DNA from 2 places in the Mesorhizobium sp. WSM4816 genome. Region 1 is predicted to be linked to the other one. Evidence: predicted binding sites of a transcription regulator. Region 1 holds the regulator's gene; the other holds the start of a gene.
What was found. Region 1 encodes PhoB, which activates phosphate uptake and scavenging genes when phosphate is short. Its sites were predicted from a motif close to TGTCATNNANCTGTCAT; they were not measured.

Region 1 (5,761 bases):
CCGGATGTGACGAGCCGCCAGGACAAGCGCCTGCTGCGCGGGCTGATTTCCACCGGCACAGGCGTGTTCCTGCGCAAGGATATTGCGGCTGATCCGGGGATGCTCGGAGGAACGGTGGACTATGCGGTTCCACTTGACGATTTTGCCGACCTCTATCTCAAGGGTTTGCTTGCCGACGTCGGTTCGGACGAAGCGATTTCGACAAGCGTCACGCCTTCGGGAACCAGCGGCGACATCGATCTGACCTTCGGCGACGATGCCATGCTGGCGCTGGCGCGCGGCCATGGTGCGACCGAGGGCGAAAACGGCATGTTTACGCTGACGAGCGGCGCGTCGTCGCTGCTGGTCGCGTTCAATGGCGGCACGGTCAAGCTGACCTCGCTGTCGCCTGCGGCCAACGGCACGGTGATCGCAAAAGGCACGGTGATCGAGGCGCTGGACAGCACGGCGCCCGCCGCGAGCGGCCAGGCATTCCTGCGCGTCATCGAGACGCCGGAAGCATCGCGAAAGATTTCGGACAAGGTGATCGTCTGGCTCGACACGCTGAAGAGCGCCGGCCTGATCGAAAGCCGGTTCAACTCGATCTTCTTCTTCACCGGCGCAAGCCGCGAGCCGGAATTGGCCGGTGTCTGGGGCGCGGTCGTCGGATCGTTCCTGACCATGATCGTAACCCTCGCCATCGCCTTCCCGATCGGCGTTTCAGCGGCGATCTATCTTGAGGAATTTGCGCCCAAGAACCGGCTGACGACGATGATCGAAGTGAATATCAACAATCTGGCGGCGGTGCCTTCGATCGTCTTCGGCCTGCTTGGACTTGCCGTATTCCTGAATTTCTTCGGCATGCCGCGCTCAGCCCCGGTGGTCGGCGGCATGGTGCTGGCGCTGATGACCTTGCCGATCATCATTATCGCCTCGCGCGCTTCGCTGCGCGCCGTGCCGCCGTCGATCCGCGAGGCGGCGCTTGGCATCGGAGCTTCCAAGGTCCAGACCGTATTCCATCACGTCCTGCCGCTGGCGATGCCGGGCATCATGACCGGCACCATCCTCGGAATGGCGCATGCGCTGGGCGAAACCGCGCCGTTGCTGATGATCGGCATGGTCGCCTTCATAGTCGACATTCCCGGCGGTTTCACCGATCCCGCAACGATCCTGCCGGTGCAGATATTCATGTGGGCGGATTTCCCGGAAGCGGGGTTCCAGCAGAAGACTTCGGCGGCGATTTTGATTTTGCTGGTGTTTTTGGTCATCATGAATGCCATCGCGGTGATACTGCGCAGGCGCTTCGAGCGGCGCTGGTAAGGAGTAGAGGATATGAACATCATGACGGAAGCCGGCGTCGAGCAGAAACTGAGCAGCGCAACCAACGCCCCTTCGATCAAGATGAAGGGCGAAAAGGTCTCCGTTCACTACGGCGAGAAGCGAGCACTGTTCGACGTCGATCTCGATGTCCGCGAGCATCAGGTGACGGCGTTGATCGGCCCATCGGGCTGCGGCAAGTCGACGTTCCTGCGTTGCCTGAACCGAATGAACGACACCATCGATATCGCGCGGGTGAGCGGCAAGATCACGCTCGACGGCGAGGATGTCTACGACCCGAAAATCGATGTCGTCGAGCTGCGAGCTCGCGTCGGCATGGTGTTCCAGAAGCCGAACCCGTTTCCGAAGTCGATCTACGAAAACGTCGCCTACGGTCCGCGCATCCACGGCCTGGCCAGGAGCAAGGCCGAGTTGGACGGCATCGTCGAATCGAGCCTGAAGAAGGCCGGCCTGTTCAACGAGGTCAAGGATCGCCTGCTCGAGTCGGGTACCGGCCTGTCCGGCGGACAGCAGCAGCGCCTGTGCATTGCGCGCGCCATCGCCGTGTCGCCGGAAGTGATCCTGATGGACGAGCCCTGTTCGGCGCTCGATCCGATCGCCACCGCCCGCGTCGAGGAACTGATCGACGAACTGCGCCAGAACTATACGATCGTCATCGTCACCCATTCGATGCAGCAGGCGGCGCGCGTGTCGCAACGCACGGCGATGTTCCATCTCGGCTATCTGGTCGAGGAGGGCGCGACCGACAAGATGTTCACCAACCCCGACGACAAGCGCACCCAGGACTACATCACCGGCCGGTTCGGCTGAGCGGTCCGGCGAATTTCGAACACGAGGACAGCACCATGGGTGAACACACCGTCGCATCTTTCGACGAGGAACTGGAGCACATCGACAGGCTGATCCGCGACATGGACGAGCTCGCCGCCGCAATGGTAGCGGCCTCGATCCGCGCGCTGCTTGCGTCGGACAATGCGATGGCGCAGCGCGTCGTCTCGGACGACGCCATCATGGATGCGCGGCAGCGCGAGCTCGACGACAGCGCCATCACGCTGATCGCCAAGCGGCAGCCGATGGCGCAGGATCTGCGCGCCGTGGTTGGCGCAATCCGCATGGCGGGCGATCTCGAGCGCATCGGCGATCTGGCCAAGAACATAGCCAAGCGGGTCAGCGCAGTCGGGCAGAGCGCGACGCCGCGTAATCTGTCGCACGGTATTGACGCGATGGCGGACCTCGTTCTTGTGCAGCTGCGCGGCGTGGTCGAGCACTATGTGTCGCGCGATGCCGGCGCGTTGAAGGAACTGCGCGCCGACGACCAGAAGATCGACGTGAAATACACGGCGGTTTTTCGCGAGCTCCTGACCTACATGATGGAGGATCCGCGTAACATCACCGCCTGCACGCACCTTCTGTTCTGCGCCAAGAATCTCGAGCGTATCGGCGATCACGTCACCAACATCGCCGAAAACGCCTACTTTGTCGTGACCGGGCAGCAATTGCCGGCGGATCGCCCGAAGCTCGACGAAACGACGATGTCGGCGCCGGCGACATGACAGGAGTGACCGGCCGATGATCGCGCCGCGCATCATGGTGGTGGAGGATGAAGAGCCGCTGGGCGTCCTCCTCCGTTATAATCTGGAATCCGAAGGCTATCAGGTCGAGGTGGTGACGCGCGGCGACGAGGCCGAAATCCGGCTGCAGGAAAACGTGCCCGATCTTTTGGTGCTCGACTGGATGGTGCCGGCGGTTTCCGGCATCGAGCTTTGCCGGCGGCTTCGGGTGCGCCCCGAAACCGAGCGGCTGCCGATCATCATGCTGACCGCTCGCGGCGAGGAGAGCGACCGGGTGCGCGGCCTTTCGACCGGAGCCGACGACTATCTGGTCAAGCCGTTCTCGACACCGGAATTCATGGCCAGGGTCAAGGCGCTGCTGCGCCGCGCCAAGCCGGAAGTGCTGTCCAGCGTGCTCAAGGTCGGCGACATCATGCTCGATCGTGAATCGCACCGGGTCTATCGCAAGAAGAGCGAGATCCGGCTCGGGCCGACCGAATTCCGGCTGCTCGAATTCATGATGCGCCACCCGGGCCGGGTCTTCTCGCGCAGCCAGTTGCTCGACAATGTCTGGGGCGAGACGATCTACATCGACGAGCGCACCGTGGACGTCCATGTCGGCCGGTTGCGCAAGGCGGTCAACAATGGTCGCATGCCCGATGTCATCCGCACCATCCGCGGCGCCGGCTATGCGATCAGGGAAGACTAGCTGATACCTGCGCTTCCGGCGTACCCCAAAGTACGCTCCGCTCCGGATCTCGGAACCCACCATTCTCGACTCGGCCTGACCTGAATCTCAACACACCCCAAGTCGCGACCCGGGAATCCTTCAAGCCACGTTCTTTCCGACCGAGCCGGCTCGTGCCTGGATGCTCGGCGCGAAAATCTCCTGGTCGACGAAGCTTAGCGCCCGCATGGCGCAGCCTTCGCGGATCAGCGGCAACTCGTTCGGCTCGGTGTCGAAGGAAATCGAACCCGAATGCTGGCCGCCGGCGGTCTGGGCGATGGCCTCGCGCAGCGCCGGCTCGATCAGGTCGAAGGCGGCAGCGCTGGCGCCGACCATGGCCACCGGCGCCGGATCGATCAGCGCAAACAGGCTGCCGAGCCCGAAGCCGAGCGCCTCGCCGGCCTTGCGGTAGGCTTCGCGCTCCGGTCCGTCCGTCTCGCGCGCCCGGGCCGCCAGTGCCCGCATCTCGGCGTCGCTGACATCGGCGACCGGCTCGGCGTTCTCGCTCAACAGCCTTGCGTTGCGCCAGATGGCGTAGTTGCCGGCATAAGCCTCGACGCAGCCGCGCCGCCCGCAGCGGCAAAGCGCGCCGCCCGGCCGATGGATCATGTGGCCGAATTCGCCGCCCGAGGAGTGGGTGCCGGTGAACAGCTCGCCCTTCAGCACCAGCCCCATGCCGATGCCGTGCGAGAGCAGGATGGCGATGAAATCGTCGCGGTAGCGATCCGGGTGGCGCCAGCGCAGCGCCACGGCCATCATGTTGCAGTCGTTCTCCATGATGGCCGGGATGCCGAACTCGCGTTCCAGAATGTCGGCGAAGGCGATGTTCGTCTGCGGCGTGATCGGCGACCACAACATGGCGCGCGCGTGGGAATCGGTGATGCCCTGGATCGCCAGCGCGATGCGGGCGACGCTTTGGACATCGAGGTCGGGATCTTCGAGCCGGCGTCGGACGATGGCGACACTTTCGCCGATCAGCGCGTCGCGCGACATGGTCAGCGTGTCCAGCCGGCGCTGGTCCTCGGCGACCACTTGTCCGGCATAATCGATGACGGCGACCGACAGGAAATTCAGCGACAACACGACGGCCAACACCGCAGCGGCTTGCGGATTGAGGCTGAGGCCGACCTGCGGCCGGCCGCGTTTCAGCGAAACCGTCTCGCTCGCCTTGCTCTCGGCCAGGATGCCTTCCTGGATCAGGTCGGCAGAGATCGCCGATATGGTCGAATGGCTGAGGCCGGTGGTCGCGGCGATCTCGGTCCGCGACGGCTGGCCTGCCCGGCGCACGGCCGAAATCACCATCGCCCGGTTGCGCCGGCGCAGATCGTCATGACGGATTCCCACCGACATTTTTTGTTTCCTCCTCATTGCCGCGGCCGCTCATGAATCGGAAGCCGTCGTGGTAATGTCCGACAAATACTGGCAGAAGCAGAAGGGGCTGTCATTATTTATTCCGAGCATCGAAAAAAAGCGCGAGAGGACGTCAAAATCCATCAGAATTGGTGTTGACAGTGCTTCGGCGTTGGACCAGTATTTTTTCGAGGCTCGAAAAAATAGAGCCTTTGTGCCGGCCTTCGGGCCAGTTGGTCGCGCCCTACGCGGCGCAGGGAGGAATATCATGAAGAGATTCGCAGCCGCCATTTTGGCGGGGGTCGCTATGTCGCTGACGCTCGCGTCGGCCGCGCAGGCCAAGGACAAGGTCATTGGCGTTTCGTGGTCGAACTTCCAGGAAGAGCGTTGGAAGACCGACGAAGCCGCCATGAAGGCGGCGATCGAGGCCGCCGGCGACAAATATATCTCCGCTGACGCTCAGTCCAATCCCGGCAAGCAGCTGACCGACGTCGAAAGCCTGATCTCGCAGGGCGCCAACGCGCTGATCATCCTTGCGCAGGATGCCTCGGCCATCGGTCCGGCGGTGCAGAAGGCGCTGGACGAAGGCATTCCGGTCGTCGGCTATGACCGGCTGATCGAGAACAAGGACGTCTTCTATCTGACCTTCGACAACCAGGAAGTCGGCCGCATGCAGGCCCGCGAAGTGTTCAAGGTGGCGCCGGAAGGCAATTACGTCTTCATCAAGGGCTCGGGCGCCGACCCGAATGCCGATTTCCTGTTCGCCGGCTCCATGGAAGTGCTCAAGGATGCCATCGACAGCGGCAAGATCAAGAAT
Region 2 (5,761 bases), on a different contig from region 1:
GCCTGGCCATCACCGGCTCGCCGGTCGTGTCCGTTGTTACCGGCGTGCTCACTGCCACGTTCGGCGGGATCTTGCGCGACCTGCTGGCCGGTGAGGCTTCGGTGCTCTTGAGACCAGAAATCTATGTCACCGCCGCCCTTGCGGGCGCCATCCTGTTTACAACAGGCGATCTCGCCGGACTGCCGCCGCTCGCCTCGGGCCTAGTGGGCTTCATAGCCGCTTTCTGCGTGCGTGGCGGCGCGCTTAAGTTCGGCTGGGCCTTTCCGTCCTACAAGAGCCGGCCCGGCCGGCGGCCGGAAGATATTCCGTGAAATGAGGGCGAGTAGCGAATAGGGACAACGATCCGCAGCGAATTGGCGGAACTCCCGCTACTCGCTACTCCCTATTCGCTATTCATTGGAATCTCAGGCGGCGAAGCGCTGGGCTTCCCCGCCATAATAGCTGACGTAGCGGGCGCCGATCTCCTTGACCGGCATCACCACGAACACGTCGACCGTCGAGAATTCGCGGTCGATGACGCAGCCGTCGCCGATGCGCGCGCCGACGCGCAGATAGCCCTTGACCAGCGGTGGCATCGCCGCGATCGCGGCCTTGGCGTTGACCGCCTCGATCGGCATCAAATCCATGGAACAGTAGCGGCCGGCGACGGCGCGCACGTCCCAGGCCGAATTCGTCCGGCAGTGATGGGCGAGATAGGTCAGCGCTTCGGCGTGTGCCGCCGGCACGGTGCCGGGGAACGAGGCGCAACCGGTCATCACGCCGATCCCATAATGGTTGATATAGGCCCAGATACCTTGCCAGAGCGCCTCGATGGTGCGCTTCGAGCGGTATTCCGGCAAGACGCAGGAGCGGCCGAGTTCAAGGAAACGCTGGCCGGGATGGCGGGCGATAAGCTTGGTCAGCTCAAACTCGCCCTCGGAATAGAAGCCGCCGGCCGCTGCCGCGATCTCCTGCCGCAACAGGCGGTAGGTGCCGACAATGCGGCGATGCTCGGGACCGGACAGCGAGGTGTCGAAGACGAGCAGATGATCACAGAGCGGATCAAAATGGTCGGCGTCGCGGCGGTCCTGCACCTGAAACAGGGTTTTCCTGGCGCCGAGCTCGTCATAGAACACCCGGTAGCGCACTTCCTGCGCGGCGGCGATCTCGGCCTCGTTGCGTGCGAGCCGCACTTCGAGGTTGCCGATACGGCCAAGCGCTTCGCCTTTTATGACAGCATCGACGTTGCGCCCGGTGAGCAAAGCACCCCTGGCGTTCGGCCGAGCGTCACATTCCGGCATAACTGTATGCACGAGTGATTCTCCTTCGAGCCATCCCTCTTGGCACGGGGATACGGCGTAGGTGCAACAGGATTGTGACAGTACCGTGATACGGCCCTGCCGGCAATACTTCGTCGGCTGGGCAACCCTTCAACCGGCTATGTTCTGCAGGTAAGCCAGGCAAGGACAGCCGGCGGATCAAGCGGCCACGTGACCCTCGACCGCATGGACAAGCGCGTCGGGGTCGAGCGGCTTGGTGACGAAGCCGCTGGCGCCATGGGCGAGCACTGCGTGGCGGGTCGTTTCCTGACTGTCCGCCGATAGCACCATGATCGGAACCGGCGACACGGCGGTTTCCTCCTCGTGCCGGCGGATGGCGGCGATCGCGTCCAGCCCGTCCATGACAGGCATGTGCAGGTCCATCAGCACCACGTCGAAGCGATACTTATGGTCGGTGCCGGTGATGGCCTCGACGGCGGCCTTGCCGTTGCCGACCAGTTTCACGCGATGCCCGGCCTTCAGCAGCGTGGCACGGGCAAGCATGGCGTTGATGTCGTTATCCTCGGCGATCAGCACGGACAGGCCCCGCCGCCGGCCGCCAATGGCGCGGGCGGTTGGTGCGCCGCGCTTTTCCGGCTGCGGCTGGGTGAGGGCAGGCACGCTGCTGGTCAAAAGCACGCGAAGCAACGTTTCGCCACGCACCGGCCTTGCCAGAAAGGTGGCGTATCCGCTGGCGCGGAACTCGCCCAGCATGCCGCGGTCGGTTGGCGCGATCAGTGTGATCGCCTCGCAATCGGCAAAGCCGCTCTGGCGAAGGCGTTTGAGCAACCTGCCGTCGCCTTCCTCCATGGCCGCATCGACCAAAAGCGCGTCGCAGCCTTCGGCGAAGGACGCTGCCTGGGCGGCGGTGGTGGCCAGATCGACCTTGCCGCCATTGGCGCGGATGGTGCGGGCGATGGCGTCGGCCTCGATGGCGTTCTTCGACAGGATCACGGCGCGCCGCCCTGACAGCGCATCTCGACGGCTCTGCGGCGGCTCGGTGGCCGATATTGCAGGGATTTCGAAGACGAATTCCGAACCCTGGCCGAGCTGGCTCGACACCGAGATCGTGCCGCCCATGGCGATCACCAGGCGCCTGGAGATGGCAAGACCGAGCCCGGCGCCCCCATGCGCGCGAGTCGACGTGCCGTCAGCCTGTTCGAATTCCTCGAAGATGCGCTCCAGGTCGTCCTCGTGCAGGCCGGGACCGGTGTCGGTGACGGTGAAGCCTATGCGGTCGGTGGTTTCGGTGCGGGCACGAGCGATGCTCACCAACACGCCGCCGCTGTCGGTGAACTTGATGGCGTTGCCGATGAGGTTGAGCAGCACCTGCCTGACCCTTCCAGGATCGGCTGATATCATCTGCGGCACGTCGGGTTCGACATGGCAGCCAAGGCCGATGTTCTTGGCGAAGGCACGCGCCGCCAGGAGTTCCACGATGTTGTCGGCGATCTCGCGCACCGACATTGGCTGCGGTTCGGGATCGAAGCGGCCGGCCTCGATCTTGGAATAGTCGAGCAGGTCCTCGATCAGCGCCAGCAGCGCGCTGGCCGAGGTCGAGATGGCGCCGACATAGGTCCGTTGTTGCGGCGAGAGCCCGGTGTCCGCCAGCAGCTTGGCCATGCCTATGATGCCGTTCATCGGCGTGCGGATCTCGTGGCTGACGGTGGCGAGGAAGCGCGATTTGGCCTGGCTTGCATATTCGGCTCGCTCGCGGGCGGTGATCAGCGACGTTTCGGCGTGCTTGCGTGCGGTAATGTCGCGGGCGATTGCGCGATGCGAGACGGAACCGCTCTCCTTGTCGCGCACGGACAGTTCGATCCATGAGAACCAGCGCGGGCCGCTCGGTGTGCTAATGGCGACGTCGGTGGAGCTCAGGCATTCATGGTCGGAAAAAGCGGCATCGGGAACGATGCCGACCTCGATGCCGAGGTCGGCCAGGGCCCTGCCGGCAAGGTCGCGCTGGTCGGCTCCGACAAGCTCGGCGAAAACCTTGTTGGCATAGACGATGTGGCCGTCACGGTCGCGATGGACGACGAGATCGCCAAGCGCGTCGATCAGCCCGCGAAAGCGTTCCTCGCTCTCCTGCATCTCCCACACGCGGTCGGCCAGGCTCTCAACCTCGGCGCGGCTGCGCGCTGCGGTCGCGCCAAGCAGCGCAACCGTGCGGCGCGCCGTGCGCCTGGCACGCAGATGCACGGCAAGGCCTGCCATGCCAGTCGCCAAAAGCCCGACGGTGATGAAGATCGGCGCGCCGGTCAGATGCGACAGGCCCGCCAGCACGACGATGGCGACGAGCATCAGGAACGGCAGGCCTTCGCGATTGGCGGCGGGCAATTCAGGCGCCAGTGGCGGCGCCGCGATATGCTGCCGGCTTGGCGCCTCCGGGCCGATCCCGTCGACGTTTTCGGCGCTCTCTGTTTCTCTGATGCCGGATTCCGTGACCATGCGGAAACCCTTGCCAGACAGAGATTATGGAAAATTGCCGCGGATCGTTCGAATTTTAGCGGTCGCGCGGTTTTTGCCTCTCCGCTCCTGAAGCGCGTCGCGTTTGGCCGGCCTCATGCGAGGCGCTTCACCGCTGCACACCCTGGGTCAGGCTTTTGCCAATGCATTAAAAACCGGAGAAGGAAGAGCTCACATGTCCACCACCACGCGACCGCGGACCTTGCCCTCGACGATATCGTGCGCGGCGTCGATGATGCCATCGAAGCCAATGGTCGTGGACAGTTTGGCGAGCTTCTGGAGGTCGAGGTCCGTGCCGATGCGGCGCCACGCCTCCATGCGGACCGTTTTTGGCGCCATCACCGAATCGATGCCGAGCAGACAAACGCCGCGCAGGATGAACGGGGCGACGCTCGTCGGCAGATCCATGCCGCCGGCCAGGCCGCAGGCGGCGACGGCGCCGCCATAGGAGGTCATCGAAAGGACGTTGGCCAGGGTGTGACTGCCGACCGCGTCGACGCCGCCGGCCCAGCGTTCCTTGGCGAGCGGCTTTGCAGGCTGGGCAAGCTCGTCGCGCGAAATCACCTCCGAAGCACCCAGGTCGGTCAGGTAGGAACTTTCAGCGCTGCGGCCGGTCGCGGCGACGACGTGATAGCCGAGGCTGGACAGAATCGAAACCGCGACCGAGCCGACGCCGCCGGCCGCGCCCGTCACCACGACGGGGCCGCGTTCCGGCACGATGCCGTGCCGTTCCAGCGCGATAACGCAAAGCATGGCGGTGTAACCTGCCGTGCCGACCGCCATCGCATCATGCGGGCTCATGCCCTGGGGCAGCGGCACCAGCCAGTCGCCCTTGACACGGGCGCGCTCGGCATAGGCGCCAAAATGCGTCTCGCCGACGCCCCAGCCGTTCAATATGACCTTGTCCCCCGTGCGCCAGTCGGCATGGGAGGACGAGATGACCGTGCCGGCGAAATCGATGCCCGGCACCAGCGGCCAGCGGCGGATCACCGGCGCCTTGCCGGATATGGCGAGGCCGTCCTTGTAGTTCACCGTCGTCGCCTCGACGGCGACGGTGACATCGCCTTCCATCAGGTCGGCTTCGGTAAGGTCGGTGATCGCGACCGACTGCTTCTTCTCGGCGTCGCGCGAAACGAGGATGGCTTTGAAGGTTTCGGGCATGTCTTCTCCTCGGGCTTCTTGAATGGGACACTGTATGGCGGCAGAAGGCCAGGTCAATCGCCAGGTCAGTCGCTTGAGGGCTTGGCCTCACGCCGCCAACCAATGAGTTCGTCGAGGACGACCACCACCGCGCCGACTGCGATGAAGGCGTCGGCGAGGTTGAAGATGGCGAAGGACCATATTGGGGTGTGAAACAGGATGTAGTCGATCACGTGACCATAGGTAACGCGGTCGAACAGATTGCCGAGCGCGCCGCCGACGATCAGCGCAAAGCCGATGCGGGTAAGCACGTGGCCGGGCGGAGTGCGGGCCGCGAGATAGAGCACGAAAGCGACGACGAAAGCGGCGATGACCACCAGGCCCGTGTCACCGAAGGACGAAAACATCGAGAAGGCGATGCCGGTGTTGTAGGTGCGATACAATGCCAGGAACGGGACAAGATCGACCTTTTCCTGAAAAGGGAGGCCGGTCTCGACCAGATATTTCACCCACTGGTCGAGCGTCACCGCGGCGGCGACCAGTACGACGTAGGGCAACCAGGATTTTGCTGTTGGGGATTTCACCGTTCGGGATGTCACGGTCAGGCGCCCTCCGGGGCAAGTTTCAGCGCGCCGCGCCGAATCTCGAACAGCATGATGCCGGTGGCCACCGCGAGATTGAGCGAATCGGCCCGACCGGACTGTGGAATCCGCAGCAATCTGTCGCAGCTTTCGGCCAGGCTTTCGGGCAGGCCCTGCTGTTCGTTGCCCATCATCAGCAGCACCGGGCCTTCGGAAAAGTCGACCGAACGGTAATCGACCGCACCCTTCAGATGTGTGCCGGCAACAAGGCCAGGA

Region 2: olsB (l-ornithine N(alpha)-acyltransferase) is a predicted target of PhoB. The motif match lies at 1,344-1,360, and genes of this name have one in related genera.

The regions. Positions count from the first base shown of each region.
Region 1 covers NZ_JBVVQR010000006.1:181,993-187,753, reverse strand. The annotation lists gene pstA (phosphate ABC transporter permease PstA) at 1-1,299, shown strand, start outside; gene pstB (phosphate ABC transporter ATP-binding protein PstB) at 1,312-2,127, shown strand; gene phoU (phosphate signaling complex protein PhoU) at 2,163-2,870, shown strand; gene phoB (phosphate regulon transcriptional regulator PhoB) at 2,887-3,576, shown strand; gene AC0L3H_RS10295 (ROK family protein) at 3,697-4,944, opposite strand; gene xylF (D-xylose ABC transporter substrate-binding protein) at 5,213-5,761, shown strand, end outside.
Region 2 covers NZ_JBVVQR010000021.1:38,669-44,429, forward strand. The annotation lists gene AC0L3H_RS21065 (trimeric intracellular cation channel family protein) at 1-311, shown strand, start outside; gene olsB (l-ornithine N(alpha)-acyltransferase) at 405-1,280, opposite strand; gene AC0L3H_RS21075 (hybrid sensor histidine kinase/response regulator) at 1,458-3,746, opposite strand; gene acuI (acrylyl-CoA reductase (NADPH)) at 3,936-4,925, opposite strand; gene lspA (signal peptidase II) at 4,991-5,461, opposite strand; gene AC0L3H_RS21090 (TrmH family RNA methyltransferase) at 5,506-5,761, opposite strand, start outside.